Regions from separate parts of the Arthrobacter methylotrophus genome, predicted to be linked through region 2. Evidence: riboswitches for the same ligand, from Rfam matches in the RefSeq annotation. Region 2 holds a riboswitch; each other region holds the start of a gene.
What was found. Region 2 has a riboswitch for S-adenosylmethionine ahead of ABD884_RS05215 (aminotransferase class V-fold PLP-dependent enzyme). Riboswitches for the same ligand answer to the same signal wherever they lie in the genome.
Positions count from the first base shown of each region.

Region 1: it holds a riboswitch for S-adenosylmethionine, as region 2 does, so the genes downstream of both, ABD884_RS17810 (hypothetical protein) here and ABD884_RS05215 (aminotransferase class V-fold PLP-dependent enzyme) in region 2, are expected to answer to the same signal.
Region 3: it holds a riboswitch for S-adenosylmethionine, as region 2 does, so the genes downstream of both, ABD884_RS24990 (DUF1737 domain-containing protein) here and ABD884_RS05215 (aminotransferase class V-fold PLP-dependent enzyme) in region 2, are expected to answer to the same signal.

Region 1 covers NZ_BAABED010000001.1:3,423,872-3,428,970, reverse strand. The annotation lists gene ABD884_RS17825 (matrixin family metalloprotease) at 208-1,122, opposite strand; gene ABD884_RS17820 (VIT1/CCC1 transporter family protein) at 1,170-2,333, opposite strand; gene ABD884_RS17815 (hypothetical protein) at 2,537-2,791, shown strand; gene ABD884_RS17810 (hypothetical protein) at 2,849-3,172, opposite strand; SAM riboswitch class IV at 3,188-3,307, opposite strand; gene ABD884_RS17805 (sodium:solute symporter family transporter) at 3,466-4,836, opposite strand.
Region 2 covers NZ_BAABED010000001.1:1,055,053-1,060,151, reverse strand. The annotation lists gene aroA (3-phosphoshikimate 1-carboxyvinyltransferase) at 1-40, shown strand, start outside; gene rsgA (ribosome small subunit-dependent GTPase A) at 43-1,158, shown strand; gene hisN (histidinol-phosphatase) at 1,269-2,081, shown strand; SAM riboswitch class IV at 2,242-2,354, shown strand; gene ABD884_RS05215 (aminotransferase class V-fold PLP-dependent enzyme) at 2,390-3,796, shown strand; gene ABD884_RS05210 (class I SAM-dependent methyltransferase) at 3,868-4,623, shown strand; gene ABD884_RS05205 (metal-dependent transcriptional regulator) at 4,653-5,099, shown strand, end outside.
Region 3 covers NZ_BAABED010000001.1:4,858,891-4,863,989, reverse strand. The annotation lists gene ABD884_RS25010 (GMC oxidoreductase) at 1-1,549, shown strand, start outside; gene ABD884_RS25005 (PAS domain-containing protein) at 1,546-1,950, shown strand; gene ABD884_RS25000 (cupin domain-containing protein) at 1,943-2,470, shown strand; gene ABD884_RS24995 (hypothetical protein) at 2,641-3,000, shown strand; SAM riboswitch class IV at 3,092-3,204, shown strand; gene ABD884_RS24990 (DUF1737 domain-containing protein) at 3,215-3,472, shown strand; gene ABD884_RS24985 (rhodanese-like domain-containing protein) at 3,469-3,888, shown strand; gene ABD884_RS24980 (O-succinylhomoserine sulfhydrylase) at 3,889-5,097, shown strand; gene ABD884_RS24975 (glutamate--cysteine ligase 2) at 5,094-5,099, opposite strand, start outside.

The DNA.
Region 1 (5,099 bases), 2.4 Mb from region 2:
CCTTGACGCGCGCATTCCCAATGAGCATGCCCAGCCTTGGCTAGGAGCAGTGGACATAGTACTCATATGTCCACTGCTTGAACCTTGGGCTGGGCATGTCCAGTGGTGGGCGCGGGGGGATTGGCCGGGCATGTCCAGTGGTGGGCGCGGCGGGGATTGGCTGGGCATGTCCAGTGGTGGGCGCGGGGGATGCTGGCTAAAGGTTGGCTAAAGGTCGGCGCGGCAGGGAGCGGAGTGGAGTTTGTAGAGCCCGTTCAAGTCTCCGGCTGCCAAGCCATCGGGGGCGCCGATCTCCGGGTACATGAGCTGGATTGGATCCTCCACGTGGTCAAGGCCAACTACATGGCCCAGTTCGTGTTGCACCACGGCCGACACGTACCGGGCACCGCCGGGGACATCCAGGAGTTCCATAATCTGCGGGGCGTCCAGGTCCAGACTCCCCGTCACGTAGCTCTTGAGACCCGAGCCGAAGCTATACATGGTGCTTCCGCCAGTGCCGATGACCGATCCTGCCAATCCCGGGGCAGCCTCGGGGGTGGTCCAGGAAATCAGCAGGGGTGCCCAACGATCTCCATAGAGCGCAGGCTGGTATGGCATGCGCTTCTCGGAAGGACTTTCCTTGCTGGCGCCGTCGTCGACGAATTTGAAGCCGGTGGCCGCAGAGATCTTGGCGATGGCGTCGGCGATGAGCCCCTCGGAGCCTGCCGGGGCGAGGGCTGCGTTCACCACGTAGTGCAAAGGCCGGCACGGAGAATAGCTCACCGGCGTGCCATCGGCATTCGTCGCCAGGAACTTGTAGGAGTTGCTGGCTACAGCTGGTTTGGCAGGGGAGCCAAGCGGGTGGCCTGCTTCTTCCAAGCCGGGAGGCGGGGTGTCGGGGGCGCGGGCGGCTCTTTGTGCCGCCTGCCCCGGATCCGTGCCTTGCCTGGAATTTACGGGGTGGGCGGAAGGACTCAGGTTCGAAAGCAAGCCGGTGATACCAGGGTCGCTCCGGAGGAAACCGCTGACCAGCACGGCCACGGCTGCAACGACCGCTACCAGCATCAGGTTCCGGACGAGCGCCAGCGCGGTACTGAGACGCCTGGGTGGCGGACCGCCGTCGTACCCGTAGTTTGAATGCACGTGTTCCCCCAAATCCCTGCTCCCGGCACCCCAGTGGGCCGGTGTTCCTACCCCATCACGGCGCCGAAGACGAGCCCAAGCCCGTATGTGGCCGTGGCCGCGGCGAGTCCGATGGCGAGCTGCCGGAGGCCGCGGGTCAGCGGCGAGGTTCCGGACAACAGCCCGACGACGGCGCCGGTCGACAGAAGCGCGATGCCCACCAGAGTACCGGCTACGGCAAGTGCAGCGAAGCCCGTCATGCCGAAGATGAACGGCAGGATCGGCACAATGGCCCCGGAGGCGAAGAAGCAGAAGCTGGAGATGGCGGCACCCCAAGCGGAGCCCACGGCCTCGTGCTCGTTCACGGGTTCATCCGCTTCGGGGCGGAGCGAGAGGCTGGGATCGCAATCGCAGCTGTAGAGGCCCATGCGTTCGGCGGCGCGGTGTTCGGCGGCCTCGCGGGACATGCCCCGGGCAAGGTACACCAGGACCAGCTCGTTGTGTTCGATGTCCAGGGCCGGAGCTGCGGTCAACGTCGCTTGGGTGGGACGGGTGGCCCTGAGGAGCTCCAGTTGCGAGCGGACCGAGACGTATTCGCCGGCACCCATGGACAGGGCGCCCGCCAACAGGCCGGCGATGCCGCTGAAGAGGACCACGGTGGCGGGCACACCGGTGGCCGCCATGCCCATCACGAGGGAGAGGTTGCTGACCAAGCCGTCGTTGGCGCCGAAGACTGCGGCGCGGAAGGTGCCGGAAAGCCTGTTGCGGCCGCGCGTTGCCAGTCCGCGCACCACTTCTTCGTGGATTTGTTCGTCAGCGGCCATCGCGCGGGTTGCCGCGGGATCCTTCGCGTAAGGCGAGCGGCCTTCAGCGCGTTGGGCGAGGGCCAAAACGAACACTGATCCGAAGTTCCGGGCCAGGAATCCAAGCATCTGGCTGCGGGTGGAAGCCGCCTTTGGCATGCCGGCATGGTCACCGAGGAGCTTGAGCCAGTGTGCCTCGTGGCGTCCCTCGGCCTCTGCAAGGGCCAGAAGAATCTCGCGTTCCTCGCCATCCCGGCGCTGTGCCAGCTGGCGGTACACGGCAGCCTCTGCGCGTTCGTCCGCCAAGTATTGGCGCCACCGCTTGATGTCCGACGACGAAGGTTGCGTCGTGGTGGCTTCTGCGTCTTGCGATGGACTGCTTGAGTCTGCCGGACTGTCTGAATGCGGGGTTTTTGCGTGCGGATGCACCGGGACTCCTGGGTTGCTGGGGCGGGCTTCATCGCCTCATTGCATGTCCACTTTATCGCCAATCTTCGCGGTTTTTCGGCTGGTGATCCTCAGCGGATATTTTAGGTGCGCCTCAAAAACGGAGAGGCTTCAGCGAAGCCTTGACCACCGGATGGGGCAGTGCTGGGATGGATGGACAGGGTCCACGAAGGGGCGCCGGCGGCGTGGTGACTGGCTGCCTGATCCGCTTGCGCGATGGGCTCAGCGGCACGTCGAACGGAGGTTGCACCATGGACGGCACCGAGACCCACGCCCGACACCCGGATCGTCCCACGGTCGAGGCCGATCCCGGCTACGACTACAGCGAGGACCTGGAGGTGGACGAGGACCTGGAGGAACAACCCGAGGTCCTCGACGACGACGAACGGGTGGTCCCGCTCGACGCCGACGAACACCGCGAGGATGAAGAGTTCGGATAGGCCCGAGGAGGCCCGTGGGCGCCAGCTAGCCCACGCCAGCTAGCCCAGTTGGAGGGGCTAAAACGCGCTCAGGATGAAGTGCCGTTGCACGCCTGCCCGGTGACCGGTCGCCGCCACCGTGAGGGTGAGTTTCCGCGTGGCCGGGAACCAGCGTGCAGGCTGGACTGCTTGTGAGAGTGCTTCGGTGATGAGTCGCGGCTCGTGATGCCAATGGCGTTCAAGATGGCCATCCACCACGAACGTGATGGAGCCTTGGGAGAGGTCGACGCCGGGAATCACGCGGACGAACTCGTCCACCCGACGGACGCGCGGGACGCGCACGGGGCTTGGCTGTGTGGTGTGGCTGACTGTGGCGGTAGCGCCGCCGGTTTCCAAAGGCATTGCCTTCTCCTGGTGGAGTTGCTCTTGCCCGTTCGGTTGTCTCTGGTCCGGATCGGGCCGCTTCTTCATCCGAACCACCCGTGAACATGGGGTTGGCGTGTGGCAAGTCGGAGCTTGGCGCCACATCTCTTGAAGCTCTTCCTACTGTACAGGCATGACTCCGTACAGGCATGACTGCTGCATACGCACCGGTATAGGCAGCGGCCCCGCACTCAGGGCTCCAAACGCAACAGCGGCACCGCATCCTCCGCCGAGAAGGTGCGGCACCGCCGTCGTGCTTAACTCTGTGATCCTTAGTGGATGGCTACCGGGTGGGCTTCCAAGGGGAGTTCTTCCGCGGCCGCTCCTGCAACGCGACGGTCCCATGCTGCGCGGACTTCGGGGTCCGTGGGAGGGGTCAGCACGGAGACGACGACGTAGATGACCAGCGAGGCGCCGAGGCCCCAGTAGATGGGATCGTTGGCGTAGACGCCGTCTTCGCTGGGGATGATTCCCGTGGCGTAGGCGATCAGCAAGGCCAGGGTCAGGACGGAGCCGACTGCCATGGACCACGCTGCGGCGATGCCGGTGCCGCGCTTCCAGATCAAGCCGCCCAGGATAGCCACCAGCAGGCCACCCACCAGGATGTCGTAGGCGATGGTCAGGGCCACCACGACGTCTTGCGCCGCCATGGAGATCAACACGGCCACGACACCCAATCCAAGGACCCAGTAGCGGTTGGCCTTGACGTCGTGCTCGGGGTTTTCGCTGTCGTTCGTGTTGATTGTCTTGCCGAACCAGCTGGCCACAAACGGCACAACGTCGGCGCGGGCCACCCGGGCGGCCAGGCCGATCACGGCGCCGGCGACGCCGTACAGGACGCAATAGATGCCTGCGGTGGCACCGCCCCAACGGGCCACGGTGGCGGTCTTGGCCGTGAAGACGCGCTGCCAGATGTCCTGACCGATCAGCAAGCCAAGGGTGTAGACCACGAAGTACGTGATGATGGTCTGGGCTCCGATGCCGTCCAGTTGGAAGAAGCTGGCGTCAACGCGGGCGCGGATCCCGTCGAAGCCGCCTGCGGCGTTGAGGACGAACGGCAGCATGAGGAAGAAGATGCCAACCGTCTTGATGATGAACTGCACTTGGTCGGCGAGGGTGATGGACCACATGCCGCCAATGGTGGAGTAGACCAGGACGATTGCGCCGCCGACGGCGATGGCGAGCCAACGCTCCCAGCCGAAGAGGACAACGAAGATGGTGGCGTAGGCGCCCGTGGACGTGGCGCACAGCATGAGGGTGTAGGCCAGCATGACGATGCCGGACGTCTGGGTGGCGCGCTGGCCGTAACGCAGGCTCAGCATTTGGGAGACGGTGTAGATCTTCAGACGCTGGATGGTGCCGGCGAAGAGCAGGCCCAGGAGGAGCACGCCCGAACCGATGGCCACTACCAGCCACATCCCGGAGATGCCGAACTTGTAGCCGAGGCCGACGCCGCCAACGGTTGATGCACCACCGAGGACGACTGCGGCCATGATGCCGGTGTAGAGCATCGGACCGAGGCGGCGTCCGGCCACCAGGAAGTCGCTGTTGTTCTTGGTGCGCGATTTGCCCCACCAGCCGAAGGCCAGCATGGCAAGCAGGTACACCACCACGATCGCAATATTGATGAACGAAGAGTCCACGATTGGTTCCTGAGGGTGATGCGCAGGGCTTCCAGGGATTCCGACGGCGGTTCCGCTGGATTTCCTCGCGGCTTGCAGAAGGTCCCTGCGCTAGTGATTGGGGAAAGCGGCCTGCGATTTGTAACACGCAAACAACATTTGTTGCCTATGAGGATACTTAGTGATGCGAGTAACAGTCAAGATGTCGCTGCCGCGGAGGGACGCTCCGGCGCCCCGGAAGGCCAATTGGGTGGCCGCTCCGGATACTATTGCTGCAATGACAG
Region 2 (5,099 bases):
AGCGGCCGCGGACACTGGTTCAACGGAGACAAGCAACTGACGATGGCTCGCGACGCAAGCTCCTGGGATGAATCCGATGTACGGATCCGCCCCAACAAGAAGGGCTCACGCCCCCGCACGAAGGATCGCCCCAGCCACGACGACGCCGTGATCGGACGCATCGTTACGGTCGACCGCGGCCGTTACACCGCGATAGTAGGCGAAAGCTCGGACAATGAGCGCATCATCATTGCGGCCCGTGCCCGGGAACTCCGGCGCTCCCCGGTGGTTCCCGGAGACTTCGTGGCACTCGTCGGCGACGTGTCCGGGGCACCGGACACCCTCGCCCGCCTCGTGCGCGTCGAAGAGCGAAAAACCCTCCTGCGGCGAAGCGCCGATGACACGGACCCGATCGAACGGGCAGTGGTCGCGAATGCAGACCAGCTCGTAGTGGTGGTTGCGTCCGCCAACCCGGAACCGCGGACCGGATTTATCGACCGCGCCCTAGTAGCGGCGTACGACGCCGGAATCGAACCGCTGCTGCTCGTCACCAAAGCGGACGTAAAGGATCCGACAGAACTGCTCTCCAACTACGTGAGCCTGGGTTTCCCCATCATCATCAGCCGGACGGCGGACGCAGGCGCCTCCGGCATCGATGCACGATCCGACGACGGTTTGTCCGCCCGCCTCGATGGCGACGCCGTCGGCCAGTTGCGGCACTACCTCGACGGGAAGGTCACCGTACTGCTCGGCCATTCCGGCGTCGGGAAGTCCACCATGGTGAATGCCCTCACCGGGGCCGAGCGCGCCACCGGCGGGGTCAACGCCGTGACGGGTCGCGGACGGCACACCTCGTCCTCTGCGCTTGCACTGAAGCTCAGCGACGCCCCTGGCGGCAGTTGGATCATCGATACTCCCGGCATCCGTTCCTTCGGCCTGGCCCACGTGAACCCGGACCGCATCCTGCATGCCTTCCCGGATCTGGAACCCGGAACGGAAATGTGCGAGCGAGGCTGTAAACACGATGCCGCCGCCGTTCGTTGCGGACTGGATTCCTGGGTGGCTGATGGCCATGCCGGCGAGTCGGGCGCCGCGCGCCTCGCGTCGTTGCGCCGGCTCCTCGGTGCAGACCCGCGCATGGAAGCCCAAGAGGCGAAGGAGCTGGGCACTGTTAATTAGCAGCACTTTCAATTAACAGCACGGTCAACTAACAGCGGGGTCGACTGACTGTGCGCCCCTTGGCGTCCTACCTCCCCGTTTCACCTGCGAATAGACGGTAGTTTGGAACCATGACCCAACCCGATTCGAGCTACAACGACGACCTGCGGCTGGCCCATGTACTGGCCGACTCCGTCGATTCCCTGACCATGGAACGGTTCAAGGCACTGGACCTCAAGGTGGAGACCAAACCCGACCTGAGCCCGGTCACCGATGCCGACAAAGCCGCCGAGGAAGCAATCCGCGGGCAGCTCTCCCGTTCCCGCCCCCGCGACGCCGTTCTCGGGGAAGAATTCGGCAGCACCGGCCACGGCTCGCGGCGTTGGATCATCGATCCTATCGATGGGACCAAGAACTTTGTGCGTGGCGTTCCCGTCTGGGCAACGCTGATCGCCCTCGTGGATGAGGGAGAGGTCGTGGTGGGGCTCGTCAGCGCTCCCGCACTCGGCAAGCGTTGGTGGGCAGCCAAGGGCTCCGGCGCCTACATGGGCCGTTCGCTTGCCGCGGCCACCCGACTGAAGGTTTCCAACGTGTCGCGGCTTGAAGACGCTTCGCTTTCCTATTCGGAGCTCTCCGAATGGAAGGAGCGCGGTTCGCTGGACAACTTCCTTGGCCTTGAGAACGACGTCTGGCGCAGCCGCGCGTACGGCGACTTCTGGTCCTACTGCCTGGTGGCCGAGGGTGCCGTGGATATCGCCGCCGAGCCGGAACTTCAGATCTACGATATGGCGGCACTGGTCCCGATCGTGACCGAAGCCGGGGGGCGCTTCACGTCCCTGGACGGCGCGGACGGCCCGTTCGGCGGAAACGCCGTTGCCACCAACTCGATCCTGCACTCAGAGGTCCTCAAGAGGCTCAACCCGGAACTCGACGACCTCTTCTGAAGTAGTCTTCTCACTGAACAAACGACGGCGGACGCCACCTTTTCGGGGCGTCCGCCGCTTTTTCTTCGACAAAAGGCACTCTTTCCGGTTTTGTAACAATCGGCTTAACAATCGCCGGTCACATTGGAACCAGCTCTGCAGGTGTCCTACGCTCTTTACAGGTCACGAGTGCCAGCGCGAAACCCCGGTTTGCTGGCCGGCAACCCTCCATCGCGGCGGGGTGCCCCGGGTGACGACCCGGCCGGTCCGGAACGGATACGGCAAGCGCGGACCCCCTGTACGCAGGGGTCCCTCTTGAGTGAGGTCCCATGAGCACAGCCACATTTACATCTCCCGCCATCCCCCAGCAGTATGGCGTATCCCCGCATCCGGCGTCGCGCCCGTTGGCCGCCGTTACCGGCGCGGAACTGCAGGCCCCCCTGATCCAAGGCGGACACATCCGCTACGCCAACCTCGACTACGGCGCCTCGACACCTGCCCTGACCGTTGTTTCCGCCTACCTAAACGAAATCCTCCCGTACTACGCGAGTGTCCACCGCGGCGCAGGCTACGCCTCCCAGATCAGCACTTCTGTCTACGAGAACGCCCGCAACATCGTCCGTGACTTCGTTGGCGGGCGCTCGGACGATTCCGTGATCTTCACCCGCAACACCACCGATTCCCTCAATCTCCTGGCCGGTTGCCTGCCCCTCGAGGACGGCCGGCACGCCGGCGAAGTCCTCTACTTGGACATCGAACACCACGCCAATCTGCTGCCATGGCAAAGGGTCCCCCACCGCAGCATCATTGCGGCGGGAACTTTGACCGAAACCGTAGCCAATGTCCGAACGGCCCTTTCCCAGGGTGGTGTCAGCCTCTTGGCGGTCACCGGCGCCTCGAACGTGACCGGCGAGATCCTCCCCATCAAGACTCTCGCTGCCCTCGCCCACGAATTCGGGGCCAGGATCGTGGTGGACGCGGCGCAGCTCGCCCCCCACCGCCGAATCGACATCGCTGCCGCGGATGTTGACTACCTGGCTTTCTCGGGGCACAAACTCTACGCGCCGTTCGGTGCAGGGGTGTTGGTTGGCCGTCCTGATTGGCTCGACGCCGGAACGCCGCACCTGGCTGGAGGCGGGGCCGTCCGCGAAGCACGCCTTGATTCCGTCAGCTGGGCCACGGGGCCGGCCAGGCACGAGGGCGGTTCGCCGAACGTGCTCGGCGCGGCCACGCTTGCCCGGGCCACGCAGGTCATTGCCGGCCTCGACCATGACGAATGGCACGCCCATGAAGCGGCCATCCGCTCGCACCTTGTTGAGGGCCTCAGGGAAATCGACGGCGTGACCGTGCATCAAATCTTTAGCGACACTCCTCCCCAGGACACCATCGGCGTGGTGAACTTCTCGCTCCAGGGCTACGACGCCGGCCTGGTGGCCGCCTATCTTGCTGCCGAGCACGGGATCGGCCTGCGGGACGGTCGTTTTTGCGCGCATCCGCTGCTCAAGCGTCTCGGACTTCCCTCCGGTTCGCTGCGGGCGAGTTTCGGCGTGGGTTCGCGGCTGGAAGACGCAACCCGGCTTATCGCAGGCATCCAGTCCCTCAAATCCAACGGCCTCGGCTGGGACTACGTCGTGGACTCCGGCCGTTGGGTCCCCGCAAACGACCACCGCAGCTACCCGGAGTGGGCCCCCAACACTCCTGGGACCGCAGGGGCAGCACCCTGCAGCACCGACTGATTGCGGTAGATTCGTAGGGTATTTTTCACGCCCTCAGAAGGAGTCCCTGCGTGGCCCCGCGACCCAAAGGCATGTCAGCCGGCCCCAAGCTCCATGACGAACGGCGCCTTGAACTCGGTCAGAGTTTCCAGGACGGCGGAGAACACTATGACCGGGTCCGGCCCGGCTACCCTGCGGATTCGGCCGACTGGCCCCTGCCGGAAGGCGCACGGGACGCAGCCGATCTGGGCGCCGGCACCGGAAAGTTCACGGCGCTGCTCCTCGAGCGCGGGCTGGCCGTCTCCGCAGTGGACCCGTCCACTGACATGCTCACGCAACTACGCAAAACGTTTCCACAAGTGCTCGCTCTGGAGGGAACGGCCGAAGCAACTGGACTGGCGGATTCAGCATTCGACGTCGTCTGCGTTGCCCAGGCCTGGCACTGGTGCGATCCCCTCGCGGCCAGCACCGAGATCGCCCGGATCCTGCGCCCCGCCGGGGTGATCGGCTTGATCTGGAACCAGTTGGACACTTCGGCGCCCTGGGTCCACCGTTTGTCCCGCATCATGCATGCCGGCGATGTCCACAAACCGGGCTTCCGGCCTGTGGTGGGGCCGGAGTTCGCCGGCCTCGAAAGTCACATGACGCAGTGGGAGGATCCCGTGACCCCGGCCGATATCCTGGAACTGGCGAAATCGCGCAGCTACTACCTGAGGGCAAATGATGCCACCCGGGCCAAGGTCATGGGGAATCTCCACTGGTATCTCTTCGAACACCTGGGCCACGCCGAGCGCGAGCTCATCCCCCTGCCCTATCTCACGCAGAGCTGGCGCGCCCGGAAGGCCTGAGCCCGCCGGTTCGCGATAGGCTTGGAACCGTGAAGACCAGTGCGCTCTCCTCCTCGATCGAGGACTACGTCAAGGTCATCTACTCCTTTACGGAGTGGCAGGACAAACCCATCACGTCCACCCAGTTGGCGCAGCGGCTTGGCGTCGCCAATTCCTCCGTTTCGGAAATGGTCCGCAAGCTCAAGGACCAAGGCCTGGTGGACCACCAGCCTTACAGCGCCATTACTTTGACGCCCAGGGGAATTCAGCTTGCCTTGGGCATGGTCCGCAGGCACCGCCTCATCGAGACGTACCTCGTGCGGGAACTTGGTTACAGCTGGGATGAAGTCCATGACGAGGCCGAGTTGCTCGAGCACGCCGTCTCGGACACCTTCATCGATCGCATGGCTGCCAAGCTGGGCAATCCCGCCCGCGATCCGCACGGTGACCCCATCCCCACAGCCGAAGGTTCCATAGCGTTGCCGCACGCGCACCGG
Region 3 (5,099 bases), 3.8 Mb from region 2:
GACGGTCAATCCGCACGCACGGATCCTGATCATTGAACGGGGTCCCTTTTTCTTGCCGCAGCATTTCCAGAACCTGCCGTTGCCGTACAAGGAGACGCTGGGAGGGCTCTCGGAGACCTTCCCCTGGACCTTGGCGGCTGCCACGGCCAACCAGCCGCCAGGCAAGATTTCCTGGCAGCACGGCATGGTCCCTTTCTACGGCGGACGCAGCATCATGTGGAGCGCGTGGTGCCCCCGCCCCGAGGAAGATGAAATGCGGGGCTGGCCGCGGGCGGTGATGGACGCCGCCAAGTCGCACTTCACGTCGGCGGAAGATCTGCTCAACGTGGTTTCGGCGGACCAGATCGACGTCGGACGGTCGGCCGATGTCGTCGATCTCATTAACGACACCCGGCCCGTCTACGGAATCATGCAGAAAGCCCTCCAGGAACGGCTCGGGGCAGGCCTGCATAAGATCGATTCCGCCACCCGCAGCATGCCGGCCCCGCTCGCTGTGGCAACGGGCGCACGCTCAGGTGTGGACTTCGCGAAGTTCTCCACGCCAGCGGTCCTTCTGGAATTGTCGGACCGGCAGGCGGCGCTCGAGGCCCAAGGCAAGGGCGCGGCTCTTCGCGTGGTCACGGACTGCACGGTGTTGAGTGTGCTCCAGCAGGACGGACGGGCCACCGCGTTGAACACCAACCGCGGAGTGGTAAATGTCGGCGATGCCAACCTGGTCCTGGCCATGGGCACGCTTCCCCCGGCGACCCTGGTTCTCAATTCCTTCCCGCAGGTTCAAGGGGCCGGGGGGCACTTCGCCGCCCACTTCATCACCTCGGTGGTGGCCCGGGTTCCGCGCAAGGATTTTGATTTCAGCGAACAGCTCGGCGAGCTGGAACTGGCGGCCATCTATTTGGCGGGCAAGAGCCCGGCCGGCATGCAGTATCACGTGCAACTCTCGGTCCTCTCGGACCGTTTCCCGGACAAGAACGCCCAGAAGTCCGAACGCTACGCCCCCGACGTCGTCGCCACGGCTTCGCTGGCACAGCTGCGGTCATCGGAGGACTATTTGGTGTTCGTCTGCGCCGTCCTCGGCGAACTGGACGAGAGCAATCCGGAGAACCACTTGCGCTTGTCCGGCAGCGCGGACCCCACTTGCAACGTCACCTTGCAGGTGCTGGCCAACGCCACTGACGACGACACGTGGGACACCATGGACGAGGGAACCTTCCAAATGCTGGAGCGGGTCCTGTCCCCTTCCGGTGCGGAGCGCGTCGAATACTGGCACGGGGATCCCGATGCCGGGAGCTGGGGCGCCGAGCGTCCCGCAATCCCCGAGCGCCGCGTACCGGGATTGGTGCACGAAAGCTCCAGCTTGCCAATCGGCGAAGAGGAGGACGCCGTCGTCGGGACCGACTACCGCCTCAACGGCGTGCAGAACGTCTTCGTCACCGGCGGCAGCCTCTGGCCCACCGGCGGGTCCTGGAACCCCACCATGACCATGGTGGCCCTGGCGCAGGACCTCGCCGAAAGACTAGCGGCCGACGGCGGAACGGCGGCAGCGCCGTGACCTTCGCCCCGGCGCTGGACCCGGCGCTCCTTCCCACCGTTCCGCCCATGAGCGTCGCCGATGTGCTGGACCGGCAGGACGGCGTGTACTGGGTAGTCAAGGACGCGAACTCGGTCTTCCTGTGGGTCAACCAGAACTTCGCGGACCTAGTGAGCATGAGCAAGGCGGAACTGATCGGGCACCAGGACTCGCGCGCGGAACACGTTGCCCACGACAAGGAAGTGATGGCGAGCGGAAAGCCCCTGCTCAACTTCCACGAAACGATCGCCGTCCCCAGCAAAGAAGACGGCATGGTGAATGTGGACATCGTGACCCAAAAAGGGTTGTTGCGCGCCCTGGGCAGCAAGGAAATCATTGGCATCACGGTCTGTTTCTCCCTGAAGGACCCGGTCAATGACTGAATCCGCTGAGGACTGGATCAAACGGCTGGACATGTCCCCCGCTAGTGTGGGCGGCTGGTTCGCGTCCGCCCTGGTAAGCAACGAGGACATAACCGGTTCGGCGTTGCCTCCGCGCTTCGACGTCGATCACCCGCTCTACAGTTCCAACTGGTACCTGCTGCAGACCGGGGAGATTCTCCAGCTGCACACCCTGAAGCAGGACGAGTTGTGGTTCTTCCACTTGGGGACGCCCCTCAGGCTGCATGTCTTCTCGCCGGACAATGGCTATTCCGAACTCGGCTATTCCGAAACCCTGTTCGGTCCCAACCCGGAGGCCGGCGAGACCTTGCAAGGAGTTGCCCCGCATTCCACGTGGTTCGGGGCGGAGTTGGCCGGTCCGGGGTTCGCCTTGGTCAGCTGCAGCCTCTCGCCCGGTTACGAGAGATCGGACTCGGCGAAGCCAACGGAAAAGGACATCGAGTCCCTCGTTTCGAGGTTCCCCGGGCATGCAGCGCTGATCCTGCGCTTGGCGTCCGGATAGAAACGTCTGATGCGCCGGTTCTGGGGCCGGCGCATCAGGCTTCTTCCCCCAACTAACTCGCAGTTGTTGTCGTTCTGAGGGCTCAAAACGACAACAACTGCGAGTCAGTTGGGTTAATGAGGAAGACGCCGCCCATTCCCCCAGAGGGCCCGAGTCCGTAGGGTATCGACATGAGCATCTACATCAGCCCCGACTCTGCTGCATGGTCGCTGACCGCCATGGCGACTGCCGCGTCAGCGGGATCAATCGATGATGCGAACGGCATGTCCAAGCTGGTGCAGGAAATCTACGAAACTGAAGGTTTCGAGGCCCTGTCCGGCGTGGTTTTTGCCTTGGCTCATCACAACAGCCTCTCGCTGCACGCGCTGGCGACAGCCACCGGGATATCCGTCCACGAGTTACTCGAAATCCGGAAGCATCAAGGCTCCACGTTTCATCGCTCCCCCACGGGAGTAGCGCCACGGACTGATGCCCTGCCGCAGCGGCTCCAAGCAAGCCTGGAACAACTGCCCAACCAAACCGAGGCCTAGTCCCCACCACCCACCGGCGTTGCCGCCCGGTTACGGAACATGACGACTGCCGGTAATGCAGGCCGCCGTCATGGATGTTATTTTCTTCTTGAGTAATGAGCACCAGCGCGAAGCCCTGACTTGCTGGTCGGCAACCCTCTCTCCGGCGGGGTGCCTCAGGTGACTACTCGGCGTATCGACACTTTCGAACTGCAAGCGTGACTGAGGAGCACCAATGCCTGAACCCACTGAAGAAAAACTCTCCTACCGTCTCATCACGGGTCCTGATACCAAGGAATTCTGTGAGCGGATCTCTACCGCCCTTGCCGAGGGATACGTGTTGCACGGCAGCCCGGCCGCGACATTCAACGGCACGGACGTGATCGTGGCGCAGGCCATCGTCCTCCCCGCGGCAATCGCCAGCGCGGATGCCGCGGTTGCCAATGCGGTGGACCAGCTTGATGAAGAGTTCGACGGCGAGGGCCACGCATGAGCTACGCCGGCGACCTGAGCCCGCACGACGCCTGGGCCAAACTGGAGCAAGGCGCCATCCTGGTGGACGTCCGCACCGAAGGCGAGTGGGCCCACATCGGCATCCCGGACACCGCGTCTGCGAACAACAAAGGAAACGATCCCCTGTTCATTCAGTGGAACCTTGCCGGCGGGATCCCCAACTCGGGATTTATCGAGCAGCTCAAGCAACAGGCCCCGGAGGCGGATGCCACCGAACTGGTCTTCCTCTGCCGTTCCGGACAGCGATCAATCGCCGCCGCCAGTGCCGCAACACAGGCCGGCTACACCGCCTACAACGTCCTTGAAGGCTTTGAGGGCGAACCGGACCGCTACGGCGAGCGAACCGTGAATGGTTGGAAAAACCGTGGACTTCCTACGAATCTGGGGAAGATCTAAGTGACATTCAATCCTGACGCCGCTGGCTGGAACCCTGAGACCCAGGCAGTCCGCGGCGGCCTTGACCGCACCAATTTCCAGGAGACCTCCGAAGCTGTCTTCCTGAATTCCGGCTTCGTCTACGAATCCGCGGCAGCCGCCGAGCGCGCGTTTACGGGCGAAGACGAGCGCTTCGTCTACTCTCGTTACGGCAACCCCTCGGTTGCAACGTTCCAGGAGCGGCTCCGCCTGCTCGAAGGCACCGAAGCATGCTTCGCGACGGCGTCGGGCATGTCCGCTGTCTTCACCGCGCTTGGTGCGTTGCTGGCCGCCGGTGACCGTGTGGTTGCCGCGCGTTCGCTGTTCGGTTCCTGCTTCGTCATCCTCAACGAGATCCTGCCCCGCTGGGGCGTCGAGACGGTCTTCGTTGACGGACCGGACCTGGATCAGTGGCGCGCCGCGTTGTCCGAACCCACCACCGCAGTGTTTTTCGAGTCGCCGTCGAACCCGATGCAGGAAATCGTGGACATCGCCGCCGTGAGCGAGCTGGCCCACGCCGCGGGCGCTACCGTCGTCGTCGACAATGTCTTTGCCACTCCGCTGCTGCAGCGTTGTGGCGAACTCGGCGCCGACGTGATTGTCTACTCGGGCACCAAACACATCGATGGCCAAGGCCGGGTCCTGGGCGGAGCGATCCTGGGCACCAAGGAGTTCATCGAAGGTCCCGTCAAGCAACTCATGCGACACACAGGACCATCGCTTTCCGCGTTCAACGCCTGGGTGCTGACCAAGGGCCTGGAAACCATGGCGCTGCGAGTAAACCACTCCTCGGCGTCGGCGTTGCGGATCGCAGAATGGCTCGAGGAACAACCGGCCATCAGCTGGGTCAAGTATCCGCTGCTTAAGTCCCACCCCCAGTACGAGCTCGCCGCGAAGCAAATGAAAGCCGGCGGCACGGTCCTGACCTTCGAGCTGCTCCCTTCCGCCGGGCGATCGGCCAAAGAGGCCGCTTTCGCGTTGCTGGACGGACTCGCCATCATCGATATCTCGAACAACCTAGGCGACTCCAAGTCCCTCATCACCCACCCCGCCACCACCACCCACCGCGCCATGGGTCCGGAAGGCCGCGCGGCCATCGGCCTGAGCGACGGCGTCGTGCGGCTTTCAGTGGGGCTGGAGGATGTGGACGACCTCGTCCGGGATCTGGAACGGGCCCTCAAGCAGGTCTAGCT